One region of the Halomonas tibetensis genome, then DNA from elsewhere that is predicted to be linked to it. Evidence: predicted binding sites of a transcription regulator. Region 1 holds the regulator's gene; the other holds the start of a gene.
The links. The regulator PhoB, encoded in region 1, activates phosphate uptake and scavenging genes when phosphate is short. The targets are predictions, from matches to a motif close to TGTCATANNNNTGTCANA.
Positions count from the first base shown of each region.

Region 1 (7,175 bases):
CGAAAAGGACCTGGAGCTGCGGGGTCCCGGCGAGGTGCTGGGCACTCGTCAGACCGGCCTGGCCCAGATGAAGATCGCCGACCTGGAGCGCGACGCCGACCTGCTTGAACGGGTCGCTCCGCTGGCCGAGGCGCTACTCGCCAGTCACCCGGAGGCGAGCCGGCCGCTTGTCAGAAGATGGCTGGGCGAAGAGTCGGGCCGATACGGGCAGGTTTAACCGTCTCGATATGCTTGACTTAGATATGCCTGAGGAGTTTCTGCAGCTTTTGCAGGTCGGAAGAGTCGCCGACCAGGCGCACCGAACCTTCCATCATGCCGTCGAGGAAGGCCTGCTGGGTGGGTTTCTTGAGCACCTTGAGCGCGGTGATTTCGTCCTCGAAACGCAGCTCCAAGTCGAGATCCACCGGCAGGCCGCGCCCGCTCTGGATGCCACCGGGGGACATGCGATAGTGGCGAGCGATGGCAAGATCTTCGGTGGCGATACCCCAGTCGAGGCCGCGCATCTCGGCCAGCAGCTCCCGAAAACGCGCCTTGCGGCGCAGGGCTCGCTTGAGCAGGAAGGTCAGCAGCCAGAGCATCAGTCGCAGCTTCATGTCGATCTCGCCACCGAATCCATGGAGGGGAAAGCCAACGCGGCCCACCGGTGCGGGCCGCCTGGCACATTGCGTGGCCTTTACTTGGCCACGGCGTCTACTTGGCCACGGCGTCCTTGAGGCCCTTGCCCGGCTTGAAAGCCACGGTCTTGCTGGCCGGGATGGTCAGAGGCTGACCGGTCTGGGGATTCTTGCCGGTGCGCGCCGCACGCTCGCGCACGGTGAAGGTACCGAAGCCGATCAGCGACACGTCCTGCCCCTGGGCCACGCTCCCGGTGATCTCATCGAGGATCACGTTGAGCACCTGGCTCGCCTTGTCCTTGGAAAAATCGGCATGTTCGGCAATCGCCGCGGCGAGTTCTGGCTTACGCATGTTGCCCTCCTGATATTGGCAGTCTACCCGGGCGCCTGTCGCCGAGGTCTTGTTGTCGATGATCTAGCCTAGCAACGGCGGCGCAACCCGCGCCAGTTCAACTTTCCGACGGACACAGGCACCAGTCAACGCAAACCCGATCAAATGCCCCTCTTCCGATTCCGCCAGGGCAGAGAAGTCGCCGGCCTCTCCCTCGATGCGCCAGCGTGCCGGGGGGGTAGCCGGCGGCAGGGCCACCACCGGCAGCAGAGGGGTCTTGACCACCACCGGCCAGGGCCCGTAGACGACAGGGGTGGGCGTACCTGTGAGGGTGCGAGCCAGCGCCTTGGCGCTGGCCTGCAGGGGCTGGACGTACATGGCATTCACGCCGTCCACACAGGCCACATCACCCAGGGCGTAAACGCCGGGCGCCGAAGTGGCCAGCCTGCGATCGGTGTGGATACCCGCGGCGCTGACCGCCAGGCCAGCCGCCTCGGCCAGGGCCGTGCGCGGTCTGAGCCCCGTAGCCATCAGCACCAGGTCGGCTTCAATACGGCTGCCATCCTCCAGGGCTAGACCCACGCTGGCCCCGGCCGTTTCGAGCGCCGTCACCCCGACGCCCAGCGCCATCAGCATGCCAGCCTCGTCAAATGCCTCACCCAAGGCCCGGCCCAGGGGCTCCGGCAGCAGCCGCGGCAGAGGAGCGGCCTCGGGGGCCACCAGGCTCACCTCGTGGCCCCCGGCGATCAGGTCATTGGCGAACTCGCAGCCCACCAACCCCGCGCCGACAATGGCCACCCGACCCGGCCGTCCCAGCGCTTCCAGCGCGCCATGGAAGGCACGGTAATCATCCAGATCGTTGATGGTGAAGACCCTGGCCGCCAGCGCGTCAGAAACCGCGAAGGGCACCGCCGGCGCCGCCCCGGTGGCCAGCACCAGCTCGCTCCAGGGCAGCCGCTCGGTACCAATCTGCAGGGTGCGCGCCACCGTGTCGATGGCCTCGACCCGAGTGTGGGTGCGCACCACGACGCCGAGTTCCTCTGCTAACCGCAGGGCGTCACGCACCGCCAGGCGATCCGGCGGCAGGCGCTTGGCGAAACCGGTAGAAAGCAACGGCTTGGCATAGTCGTCGCCGCTATCGGCGGTGATCAGGGTAATGGGACGTTCGGCATCGATGGCGCGCAGAGCCCGCAGCAAGCCGATGCCCGCCATGCCGGAGCCGATAATCGTCAGGGGAGCGCTCATGGAACTCCTCGGTCAGGGTGGAGATGACACCGCATGTTACACTACCTGCCCTGAATCGACGCGGAGCCTAACGGTGTCAGACCTGCCGCCTGCCGACACCAGCGCCCCGGCGCACTGGATCTCTCTGGCCGCCGCCCGGCCCGCCATGAGCCCCGCCTGGCGCCGCTGGGTCGGCTCTCGGGACTCTCTTACCCTGCGCCTCACCGAGGCCGGCGCCCCCAGCGCCTTCCGCGTCCAGCTGCTCGACCAGCGCCTCGGGACCCCGCGTCGTGACGAGGCTCAAGCGCTGGACATCGCCCACGGCCAGCGTGCCTGGCTACGCGAGGTGGCACTCTGCCTGGGAGAGCGCCCCTGGGTAGTGGCACGCTCGGTGGCGCCGCTAGCGGGCCTGCCAGAGCACGAGCTGGCACGCCTCGGCGAGCGCTCCCTGGGCAGCTGGCTGTTTCGCCAGCCGGATCTCGAGCGTAGCGACATCGAGGTGACCTCGGCCCCCGCCGGCTTCCACGATGCCGTCGGGCCCTGGGGACGCCGCTCGGTGTTTCGCCACGGCGACTTCCGGGTGCTGGTGCAGGAATGGTTCCTGGACGCCATGGCGGATGACCTTGGCCTCCCTTCGCGCTAGGCTCTTCCCACGCCGACTTTCGTGAGGTAGAGATGGACCGTTCCCTGATGCACCCCAAGGGACTTGCCCGGGTGCCTGACTTCCTGCAGCTGATGCGCCTGAACCGTCCCATCGGCACCTGGCTACTGATGTGGCCCACCCTGTGGGCCCTATGGGTAGCCGCCGAGGGCATCCCTGGCCGAAACGTGCTGCTGATCTTTATCGCCGGCGTCTACCTGATGCGCGCCGCCGGCTGCGTGGTCAACGACTACGCCGACCGCCACTTCGACGGTCACGTCAAACGCACCCGCCACCGCCCCCTGGCCACCGGCCGCATCAGCGAAGGGGAAGCCCAGGCGCTGTTCCTGATCCTGGTGATGGCCGCCTTCGTGCTCGTCTGGTTCACCAACCTCTTCACCGTGATGCTCTCACTGGTGGGCGTAGCGCTGGCCTTTATTTACCCCTTCATGAAGCGCTACACCCACCTGCCACAGCTGTTCCTCGGCGCCGCCTTCTCCTGGGCCATCCCCATGGCCTTCGGCGCGGTGCTGGGCCATATCCCCGCCGAGGCATGGCTGCTGTTCCTGGCCAACATGGCATGGACCGTGGCCTACGACACCCAGTACGCCATGGTCGACCGCGACGACGACCTCAGGATCGGCATCAAGTCCACGGCGGTGCTGTTCGGTCGTGCCGATCGGCTCATGATCGGACTGCTCCAAGGCCTGACGCTGCTGCTGCTGACCTGGGTGGGGCTGCGCCTGGGATTGGGCGGCTTTTTCTGGCTGGGCCTGGCGGCCATGGCGGCCACCTTCGTGCACCAGCAGTTCCTGATCCGCCACCGCGAGCGCGACCCTTGCTTCCAGGCCTTCCTGAATAACCACTGGTCGGGGCTTCTGGTATTCGCCGGCCTCGCTCTCAGCCTCTGGCCGGCCTCCGGGGCATGAAGCGCAGGCGGCATTGTCATGCGAGTGTCATACTAGCGTGGTGAGATCGTCATCGATCCGTCACTGCTCCGAGGCCTCCGGATGACCGCCAAGACCGTTTTGATCGTCGATGATGAAGCGCCGATCCGCGAGATGATCGCGGTGGCGCTTGAGATGGCAGACTACCGCGTGCTCGAGGCGGACAACGCCCAGGCCGCACACGCCATGATCGTCGACCACCAGCCCGACCTGGTGCTGCTCGACTGGATGATGCCTGGTACCAGCGGCATCGAACTGGCCCGGCGCCTCAAACGCGAACCGACTACCGCCGAGCTGCCGATCATCATGCTCACTGCCAAGGGAGAGGAGGACAACAAGATCCAGGGACTCGAGGCTGGTGCCGACGACTACATCACCAAGCCCTTCTCGCCCCGTGAACTGGTCGCCCGCCTCAAGGCGGTGCTGCGACGCGCCACGCCCCAGGGAATCGAAGAGGCCGTGGAGGTGGACGGCCTGCTCCTTGACCCGGTCAGTCATCGGGTTATCGCCAGCGGCAAGGCCGTGGAAATGGGCCCCACCGAGTATCGCCTGCTGCAGTTCTTCATGACTCACCAGGAACGTGCCTATACCCGCAGCCAACTGCTGGATCAGGTGTGGGGTGGCAATGTCTACGTAGAGGAGCGCACCGTGGACGTGCATATCCGTCGCCTGCGCAAGGCGCTTGGCGAGCGTCACCAGCATCTGGTACAGACGGTGCGCGGCACCGGCTACCGGTTCTCTGCCAAGGGTTGACGTGGGCCTCTGGAAGCGAGAAGTGTGGCGTCTCCTCCTGCTGGCCGCTGGCGGCCTATTGGTGGGCTGGATTGTGTCCTACGCCGGGTTAGGACTGGCCATCGGGCTTGCCGCCTGTCTGGTCTTTCATCTCCAACGGCTCTACCGTCTTCACCGCTGGCTGACGCTTACGCCCCAGGCCGAGCCCCCTGCCGCCACGGGGGTGTGGGGCGAGCTCTTCGACCGCCTGTATCGCTACCAGAAAGGGCAACGTCATACCCAGGAGCGGCTGCTGGGCATCATCAAACGCATCCAGGAGTCCTCCGAGGCGATGCGCGACAGCGTGGTGATGCTCGACCGCCATGGTGATATGGAATGGTGGAACAGCGCCGCCGAACGCATGCTGGGACTGCGAACCTCCCATGACCGCGGTCACCACATCACCAACCTGCTGCGCGACCCTCGCTTCATCGACTACTTCCACACGCGCGACTACCGGGAGCCGCTGACCCTACGCTCGCCCATCGATGAGCAGATGGTGCTGCAGTTCCAGATTACTCTCTACGGCGATGATGAGCGGCTGCTGATGGCCCGCGACATCACCCGCCTGCACCGCCTGGAGGAGATGAGACGCGACTTCGTGGCCAATGTCTCCCACGAGCTGCGTACCCCGCTCACCGTACTGGCCGGCTACCTGGAGACCTATGACACCTACGCCGACCAGCTGCCGCCGCGCTTCGCCCGGGGTCTGCATCAGATGCAGGAACAGACCCATCGAATGCAAAACCTGGTGAGCGACCTGCTGCTGCTGTCGCGCCTGGAGATCGATCGCGGCGGCGAAGATCATGCCCCCCTGGCGATGGCGACACTGCTGGAAAGCGTGCAGCGCGATGCCGCAGCGCTCTCCGCCGGCCGCCACACCATCGAGGTGGAGTTGGTGGAGCCCAGGGCACTGCTCGGCAGCGAACAGGAGATACGCAGCGCGCTCTCCAACCTGGCCTTCAACGCGGTACGCTACACTCCCGAGGGCAGCCGCATCGTGCTGCGCTGGGTTCCCGGGCGTGACGGCGCCAACCTGGAGGTTGAAGATAACGGCAAGGGCATCGACCCGATGCATCTGCCGAGGCTCACCGAGCGCTTCTATCGGGTCGACAAGGGACGCAGTGCCGCCACCGGCGGCACCGGCCTGGGGCTGGCCATCGTCAAGCACGTTCTGCTGCGCCACGATGCCCGCCTGGAGATCGACTCACACCCCGGCCAAGGCGCCCGCTTCAGCTGCCTGTTTCCTGCCGAACGGCTCAGGTCGGAGACAGCGTAGCGGGCCTTAACGAGCCGCTGGAGCGCCCAGGTCTCGGTAGTGCCGATCCCACATCAGGACGCCAGCGGAAACGGCCCCCGGCAGCAGGAAGAGGTTAGCCAGCGGAATCCAGGTCACCAGGGTCACGCAGCCGCCAAAGGTGAGGCTTTGCCACCAGCGCGCCGCCAGCCGACGGCGCATGTCCGCGAAGCCCACCATGTTGTTATCCATGGGATAGTCCAGATAGGCGATGGCCATCACCCAGGCCGAGAACAGCGCCCAGAGCAGCGGTGCGATCAGGTTGAGGCCAGGAATCCAGCTCACCACCAGCAGCAGCAGTGCCCGAGGCGCGATATAGGCAAGCTTGACCAGCTCGCGTCCCAGGGCATCCACCGCCGTCTTCATAAAGCTGCGATCGTCCAGGGGGGGCCGCCCGGTCGCCACTACCTCGACCTTAGCCGCCAAAAAGCCATAGAAGGGCGCGGCGATCAGGTGGGTCAGTAGCGTGAAGGTGAAAAGCACGATCACCACCAGGCTGATCATGAACAGCGGCCAGATTAGCCACTCGAGCCAGGCAAGCCATCCGGGTACCAGCGCCATCCAGCCATCCAGCCAGCCGCCAAAGTTGGCCAGCACGTACCGCAGCATGGCGCCGTACACCAGCAGGTTAACGACGATCGGGGCGAAGACATAGCGCCTCAGGCCCGGAGAGTAGGCCAGACGGGTACCCCGGGTCAGGGCGGTGATGGCATCGAGCATGGTGATTCCTTCAGACGACACAGCGCAGGCCACCCCCAGGGCGGTGGCCTGCGTGATTAACGATCAATAACCGAATCCGGTCAGTCCTTGCGGGTGATCGCCTTCTCGTCCAGATCCTCGAGATCGGTGTGACGGATATCGAGACCCTTGACCAGGTAGACCACGTACTCGGCCAGGTTGTTGGCGTGGTCGCCGATGCGCTCCAGGGCGCGCAGGATCCACATCAAGTTGAGAATCGGCGTGATCGAGCGAGCATCTTCCATCATGAAGGTCATCAGCGAACGCATGGCACTGCGGTACTCCTCGTCCACCTTTTCGTCCTCATGAACCAGCTCAAACGCCAATTCAATGTCGAAGCGAGCGAAGGAGGTCAAGGCGTCACGCACCATGCGGCGGACGTGCTCACTGATCATTCGCACCTCAACGAAGCCGCGAGTGCCGTTGTCGACCTTGATCAGATCACCGGCGTTGCGGGCGATCTTGCTCGCCTCGTCGCCGATGCGTTCCAGGTCGGAGGCGCCTCGCATCACCGCCAGTACCAGGCGCAGATCGGAAGCCGCAGGCTGTCGGCGAGCCAACACCTGGGTGCACTCCTCATCGATCTTCATCTGCATGTCGTTGACCGCACGGT
Region 1 is NZ_JBHRSQ010000009.1:176,998-184,172, reverse strand. Features, by position in the region: gene recG (ATP-dependent DNA helicase RecG) at 1-217, shown strand, start outside; gene ACFODV_RS07155 (hypothetical protein) at 237-593, opposite strand; gene ACFODV_RS07150 (HU family DNA-binding protein) at 691-966, opposite strand; gene ACFODV_RS07145 (FAD-dependent oxidoreductase) at 1,030-2,190, opposite strand; gene ACFODV_RS07140 (chorismate--pyruvate lyase family protein) at 2,264-2,812, shown strand; gene ubiA (4-hydroxybenzoate octaprenyltransferase) at 2,845-3,738, shown strand; gene phoB (phosphate regulon transcriptional regulator PhoB) at 3,820-4,509, shown strand; gene phoR (phosphate regulon sensor histidine kinase PhoR) at 4,511-5,806, shown strand; gene cysZ (sulfate transporter CysZ) at 5,813-6,544, opposite strand; gene phoU (phosphate signaling complex protein PhoU) at 6,625-7,175, opposite strand, start outside.

Region 2 (7,175 bases), on a different contig from region 1:
GCGTTGTCGCCCAGGCGGTCCTTGACCTCGTCCCACAGCGCGGCGCCGCGCAGCGAGCGTTCCACCACCTCATCGAGGACGGCCTTGTTGTTGACGCCCTGCAGGCGCAGCCCATAGGCCACGTTCTCATAGATCGACTTGGGAAAGGGGTTGGGCTTCTGGAACACCATGCCTACCTTGCGACGCAGCTCGGCTACGTCGACACCGCGGGCGTAGATGTCGTCGCCGTCGAGCAGGATCTTGCCCTCGACCCGGCATATGTCCACCAAGTCGTTCATGCGATTGAAACAGCGCAGCAGGGTCGACTTGCCACAGCCGGACGGCCCGATGAAGGCGGTGACCTTGTTACGCGGGATGTCCAAGTTGATGCCTTTGAGCGCCTGCTCCTTGCCGTAGTAGAGGTTGAGGTCGCGCACCTGGAAGGTGACGCCCTTCATTCCCGAGGGAGTCTTGGCAGGGCTGGCGACGGGACGGGGAGCGGTAGTCATTGAGGTCATGGTCTAGTGTCTCGTGTCTCGTGTTCTGGTGATCGGCGGCCTTGACCGCCGATCGTTATCCGGAGAATCGCCGTCCATCAGTCCGAGGCGGCGCGGTAGCGCTCGCGCAGCCGATTACGAATGCTAATGGCGGTCAGGTTGAGGACGATGATCAGGATCACCAGCACCAGTGCCGTGGCATAGACCAGCGGGCGGGCAGCCTCGACGTTGGGGCTCTGGAAGCCAACGTCATAGATATGGAAGCCCAGGTGCATGATCTGCCGCTCCAGATGAATGAACGGAAAGGTAGAATCCACCGGCAGGGTCGGCGCCAGCTTGACCACCCCCACCAGCATCAGCGGCGCCACCTCGCCCGCGGCCCGAGCAATGGCCAGGATCATGCCGGTCATCATCGCCGGCGTGGCCAGCGGCACCACCACCTTCCAGAGCGTCTCGGACTTGGTCGCCCCCAGCGCCAGGGAGCCATGGCGCACCGATGAGGGAATCCGCGACAGGCCTTCCTCGGTGGAGACGATCACCACCGGCAGGGTCAGCAGCGCCAGCGTCAGCGAGGCCCAGATCAACGCCGGCGACCCGAAGGTGGGAGATGGCAGCCGCTCCGAGTAGAACAGCTGGTCGATGGACCCCCCCATGGTGTAGATGAAGAAGCCCAGGCCAAAGACCCCGTAGACGATGGAGGGCACCCCGGCGAGGTTGTAGACCGAGATACGGATCAGGCGCAACAGTGGCCCCTGCTTGGCATACTCGCGCAGGTAAATAGCAGCCAGTACGCCGAAGGGGCTGACGATCATCGACATCAGCAGCACCATGGTCACGGTGCCGAAGATCGCCGGAAAGATGCCGCCGGCCGTATTGGCCTCGCGGGGCTCGCCGCTGACGAAGGCCCAGAACTGCTGTAGATACTCCACCACCTTGTCGGTCAGGGTCAGGCTGTTGGGCTTCACGGCCCGCACGATGTCGCCGACGCGAATCTGCACCTCCTGGCCGCCAGTGACCGTGGCCACCAGGGTGTCGCGATAGAGCTCCCGGCGCAGGATGTCGATCTCACTGCTCAGGACCTGAAACTCCTGATCCAGAATGGCCTGCCGATCCTGGATCTGACTCAACTGCGCCTGAAGCGCTGCGGGCTCGATATCGGGATCACGCTGCAGAGCCCGCTCACGCAGGCGCAGCTCCTCCATTTCCGAACTGATCACCCCAACGTCGTTACGCTCGACTCGGTTAAGCTCCCCATAGAGGATGTTGGCGCGAGCGACCCGTGACTGCACCGTGTCCCACAGCCCCTCTCCTTCGGCGACCACCTCGCCGTCCTCCAGCACCCGCAGCGGATAACCGTAGAAGTCGCCCCATTCGCGGCGCTCCAGACGCATGGCGTCGGGTGGAGCCTGCCACTCCGTCATCTGCAGATCGGCGTACCAGGCAAAATCATTGCCGGTCACGTCGCGGTTTCCCTGCTTGATCAGGTGCCGGGTCACCAGTTCACCGTCGCCTAGCTCGGGGGGCACCGCGATTCCCGCATCTCGGGCCACCGGGACCGGGATGGTCTCGGCACGTACGTGCTCCCCCATCACCATCTGGCCAAGGCCCAGTTCGGGGTCGCCGACCTGGAACTCGACAATCTCTGTGGGGTAGAAGTGGCTGAGGCCGCGCACCGCGATCAGACCGATCAGCCCAACTACCATGATGACCGAAATCGCCACCGCGCCGGCATTCAACCACACCCAGGGGGCACCGCTTTTCCACCAAAGTTTCATCAGAGTCTCCCGGTATCAGAGGTTGCCGTAGCGATTACGCAGTCGCTGACGAATGATCTCGGCCAGCGTATTGACCAGGAAGGTCATGCCCAGCAGAACCAGGGCGGCCAGGAACAGGACCCGGAAGTGGCTGGAACCCACCGCGGCTTCCGTCATTTCCACCGCGATATTGGCCGACAGGGTGCGCATGCCCTCGAAGATATTGAAGTTCATGATCGGGCTGTTGCCGGTGGCCATCAGCACGATCATGGTCTCACCCACCGCGCGGCCGAAGCCCATCATCACCGCGGAGAACATGCCAACGCTGGCGGTAGGCAGTACTACACCAACCACGGTCTGCCAACGGGTGGCGCCCAGCGCCAGGGAGCCCTGGGTGAGGTGATTGGGCACGGTGAAAACCGCATCCTCGGCGATGGAGAAGATGGTCGGGATCACCGCGAAGCCCATAGCGATACCTACCACCAAGGCGTTGCGCTGGTCGTAGGTGAAGCCGTTGTCGGTCAGCCACTGGCGCATGCTGCCATCGAAGAACATGATCTCCACGTAGGGGCTCGCCGTGACGCAGGCCCAGCCGACGAAAATGATGATCGGCATCAGCAGCACCGCCTCCCAGCCGTCAGGCACCCGGGTGCGCAGCCGCTCGGGCAGGCGACTCCAGAGGTAGGCGAAGACCAGCATGGCAATGGGCATCAGGATCAGGATGCTGAACACCGCCGGCAGTCGATTCTCGACGAAGGGGGCGAGCCACAACCCGGCCAGGAAGCCGAGGATGACCGTGGGCAGCGCCTCCATCACCTCGATGGTGGGCTTCACCTTGCCGCGCAGCTTCGGCGACATGAAGTAGGCGGTATAGATGGCCCCCATCAGCGCCAGCGGCGTGGCAAACAGCATCGCGTAGAAGGCCGCCTTCAGGGTGCCCAGGGTCAGGGGCATCAGGCTCATCTTGGGTTCATACTCGTCGCCGCCGGCCGTGGACTGCCACACATAGCGTGGCTGGCTGCTGCCCTCGTACCAGACCTTCTGCCACAGGGAGGAAAAGGAGATACCGGGATGCGCATTATTGACGCTGGCCACCTGGAGCTGATGGTTCTCGTCGGCAAACAGCGCCAACGAGTTGACCGGCGAGATGGCGATACGCGTCAGGGGACCTTCGGTCATCGGCGCATCGAAGACGTCAGCCCCCGCCGTGGAGTGATGAATGCCCAGGTTGCCCAGCTCGTCACCCACCAGGAAGCCTCGTCGCATGTGCTCCACTGCAATATGGGTGATCGGGGCGTCATAGCGGGCGAAATCACGAATATGAGTCAGGTCGTACTGGTTCTGGGCATCTCGCACCGGGAAGTATTGGCGCACCTGGCCATCGGAGGTGCCGGCAATGACCGATACCGTCCCATTGAGATAGGTCATCTCCGACACGTAGCCGCTGTCCGTGACCTGAACGGCCCCGAGGTAGCGGGGATTGCTGAGGTTGCCAATGTTGTAGTGATGGATGTAACCGGCGTCGTCAGAGACGTAGAGGTGACGGTAGCGATTGTCGATCAGGATCTGCCGGGCGCGGCCCTCGAAGCCGGGCAGCTCGGCCGTGGTCTGCTCCACGGTCACCGCACCGGTCATGATGTTCTCCTGGCGATCGAAAGAGGTCACCATCAGGGTGCCGTCCTCGAGTTCAGCAGCGGCATAGGTACCGCGGTCGCTGACCTGCAGACCCAGCACATTAATGGCACGTCCCTCATCGTCCAGTATCAGGGGCTCCTCGCCGAAGGGAAACTTAAGCTCAGGCTCGATATGTCGAAGGCTGCCGGTGGGATAGGTGATCGCGTAGTCAACCTGGCCGAGGCTTATGGCGCCGTTGTCGTAGCCGTAGGCGAAGGCTCCCGTGGTGGCGAAGGCGGTCGCGAAAACTGAGCGCGTTGCGCCATCGGGCCGAGGCATCTCGAACGACGAACGCAAGGCCCCTCCATCCAGGTCGAAGAAGGTGATGCGCCCCGTGTCGGTGAAGCTCGCCCCCAGGGTGTCGTAGCGGTCGATGGTCAGGTGCTCGAGTGACTCGCCGTCTTCCAGCCCGGGAATGGCATAGGTCTGCTCAGTCGAAACCTGTGCCGACTTGAAGAGCGGCATGACCTCGGAGAACAGGTAGACGAAGATCATCCCGAGAGCGATCACGACCCCGATGCCGGCGGCGCCGATGCCATAGCGCGAGAAGTTGTCCTTCAGCGTGCGCTTGCGCCGCAGACGCTCGCGCTGCTCAGGGGTGGGCAGTAGCGACCTGCCTTGACCCGACGTGGGGAGTTGGGACATTTCATTCATGGCGGATAAGCAATCCCGTCAGGTGGAAAGATATGGAGAGGGTAAGCAGGGTCCGTGACAGCTATGTGACAGCTCCAGAAATAAGAAAGGGGCGCCTGAGCGCCCCCGGGTAACGCCTTTACTATTTGCTGATCAGTCGATACCCAGCTCGCCGCGCACGCGGCTGGCCACGGTCTCGGGCAGCGGGATATAGCCGTCGCGGGCGGTCACTTCCTGGCCCTGCTTGGAGAGCACCATGCGCAGGAACTCGACCTGCTGCGGAGCCAGATCCTCGTTGGGGTGCTTGTTCACGTAGACGAACAGGAAGCGGGCCAGCGGGTAGTTCTCGTTATCCACCTCGAAGGCCTCCTCGCCCTCGTCACGGGCCACCGGTACGGCGCGGACCTGAGAGGTGATATAGCCAATGCCGGAGTAGCCGATGCCGTTGATCGACTCGCTGACGCCCTGTACCACCGAGGCGGAACCCGGCTGCTCGTTGATGGAGTCCTTGAAGTCGCCGCCGCAAAGGGCATTCTCGGCGAAGAAGCCATAGGTGCCGGAGACGGCGTTACGGCTGTAGAGGGTCATGTCACGGTTTGCCCAGCTGCCTTCCAGGCCCAGCTGGCCCCAGCGGGTAATGTCTTCCGGGTAACCGCAGCGGCGGGTGCCGGAGAAGATAGCATCGACCTGAGGCACGGTGATGCTTTCCAGGGGGTTGTCCTGGTTGACGTAGATGGCCAGGGCGTCGATGGCCACCGGCACCATGGTCGGCGGGTAGCCGTGACGGTCCTCGAAGGACTGCACTTCAGAGGTACGCATCTCGCGGCTCATCGGGCCAAACTGGGCGGTACCTTCGGTCAGGGCGGTGGGGGCGGTGCTCGAACCCGCGCCCTGGATCTGAATATTGATGTTCGGATATAAGCCCGCGAACTCCTCGGCCCAGAGAGTCATCAGGTTGTTTAGGGTGTCGGAACCGATGCTGGTCATATTGCCGGAAATGCCGCTCACAGACTCGTAGTCGGGCAGGTTAGGGTCGACGCGTTCCGCCATGACGGCGGTGCTGACGAATGAGGCACCGATAACGGCGGCAGCGATAAGCTTGAGTTTCATCTTGGTCTCCAGGTGTCGTGCGCCGCTTGTCGCAGCGTTGAGGACACGATCCGCTATCCGCGAATCGATGGGAACGAATATAGGGAGACCGCGTGACACTTCGGTGACATGACGCGAGAGGTTGATGAATTTTGTGTGACAGCGCTCCCGGAGCTCACCGTCAGAGCAGCCGCGCCTCAGGCATCGCCGGCGCGGCCCGCCAGCAGACGCAGACCCAGGTTGCCGATCAGCGCGGCGCCGAGCATGGTGGCCACCATGGGCCATGCGCTGTCCACCTCGAAGGCGCCGACCAGCACCCCAGCGAGCGCCCCGCAGGAAAACTGGATGCTGCCCTGCAGTGCCGCCGCAGTGGCGCTCATGTGGTGGAAATAATCGAGCAGCGCCGAGATGGCGTTGGGCGCCACCAGGCCGATGGTGCCGGCAAACACCATGATCAGCGGCACCATGGTCCACAGCGACTCCAGGCCGCTGGCCACCACCAGCACCAGGCCAACGGCCGCTCCCAGCTGGATAGCCAGCCCCAGGCGCAGATTCTGCTGGGGGCTGCGCCGTCTCAGCAGGCGGATGTTGAGACGGTTGGAAGCCGCCATGGCCAACACGTTGACCCCAAATACCAGGGGATAGAGGCCCGGCGAAAGGCCATAGTGCTCCAGGTAGAGAAAGGGCGAGGCGGTGATGAAGGCGAACAGCCCCGCAAACGACATGGAAGCGGCGCACACATAGCCCATGGCCTGGCGGTGGCGCAACACGCTGGCGTAGTTGGCCAGCACCTGGCGCGGCGAGGCCGTAGGCGACCCCGGGGCTCGGGTCTCCGGCAGGCGGGTGCCGAGCAGCCACATCAGAAAGGCGGCATACACCGCCAGGAAGATGAAGATCAGCCACCACTCGCCCAGATAGAGAAGGCCGCTGCCCACCACCGGCGCCACCAGCGGGGCCAGCAGCATGATGATCGCCATGGTCGACATGACTTTTGCCGCCTCGCGTCCGCTGAAGCAGTCGCGAACGATCGCCGCCGAATTGACCACCGTGGCGCCCCCACCCAGGGCCTGAACGAAACGCCAGGCCAATAGCTCGGGCAGCGAGCTAACGGTGGTGATGGCAAGGCTTGCCAGCAAGAAGGCCACCAGGCCGCCCAGCAGCACCGGCTTGCGGCCGATGCGATCCGAGAGCGGGCCGAACAGCAGCTGGCCCAGGGCGAAACCGGCCAGAAAGGCGGAGAGCGAAAGCTCGGTATGGTGGATGCTGGCGCCCACGGCATCGGCCAGGGCCGCCATGGCGGGCAGGTAGGCGTCAATGGCGAAGGGCGCCAGGGCGGTGTTAGCGGCCACCAGCAGCGCCACGCGTTTCGCACTTAGCGTCAAGGCAGCTCCTTCGAAACAGAACAGAACTTTAATAGGCCGCTAATAATAATAGCGCATCGCAGCCAGTCTGTCCGGCGTCTGTTCCCTGTCACGTGGGCTTGCTAGAGTATCAGCCTCTTTTCCATCAGGAACCTCGCCCCATGGCCGACGATCTGCTTTCACAACTC
Region 2 is NZ_JBHRSQ010000008.1:70,335-77,509, reverse strand. Features, by position in the region: gene pstB (phosphate ABC transporter ATP-binding protein PstB) at 1-488, opposite strand, end outside; gene pstA (phosphate ABC transporter permease PstA) at 575-2,251, opposite strand; gene ACFODV_RS05385 (ABC transporter permease subunit) at 2,267-4,558, opposite strand; gene ACFODV_RS05380 (PstS family phosphate ABC transporter substrate-binding protein) at 4,691-5,647, opposite strand; gene ACFODV_RS05375 (Bcr/CflA family multidrug efflux MFS transporter) at 5,824-7,008, opposite strand; gene tal (transaldolase) at 7,149-7,175, shown strand, end outside.
Region 2: a site for PhoB is predicted at 4,612-4,629, ahead of ACFODV_RS05385 (ABC transporter permease subunit). Genes of this name have one in related genera too.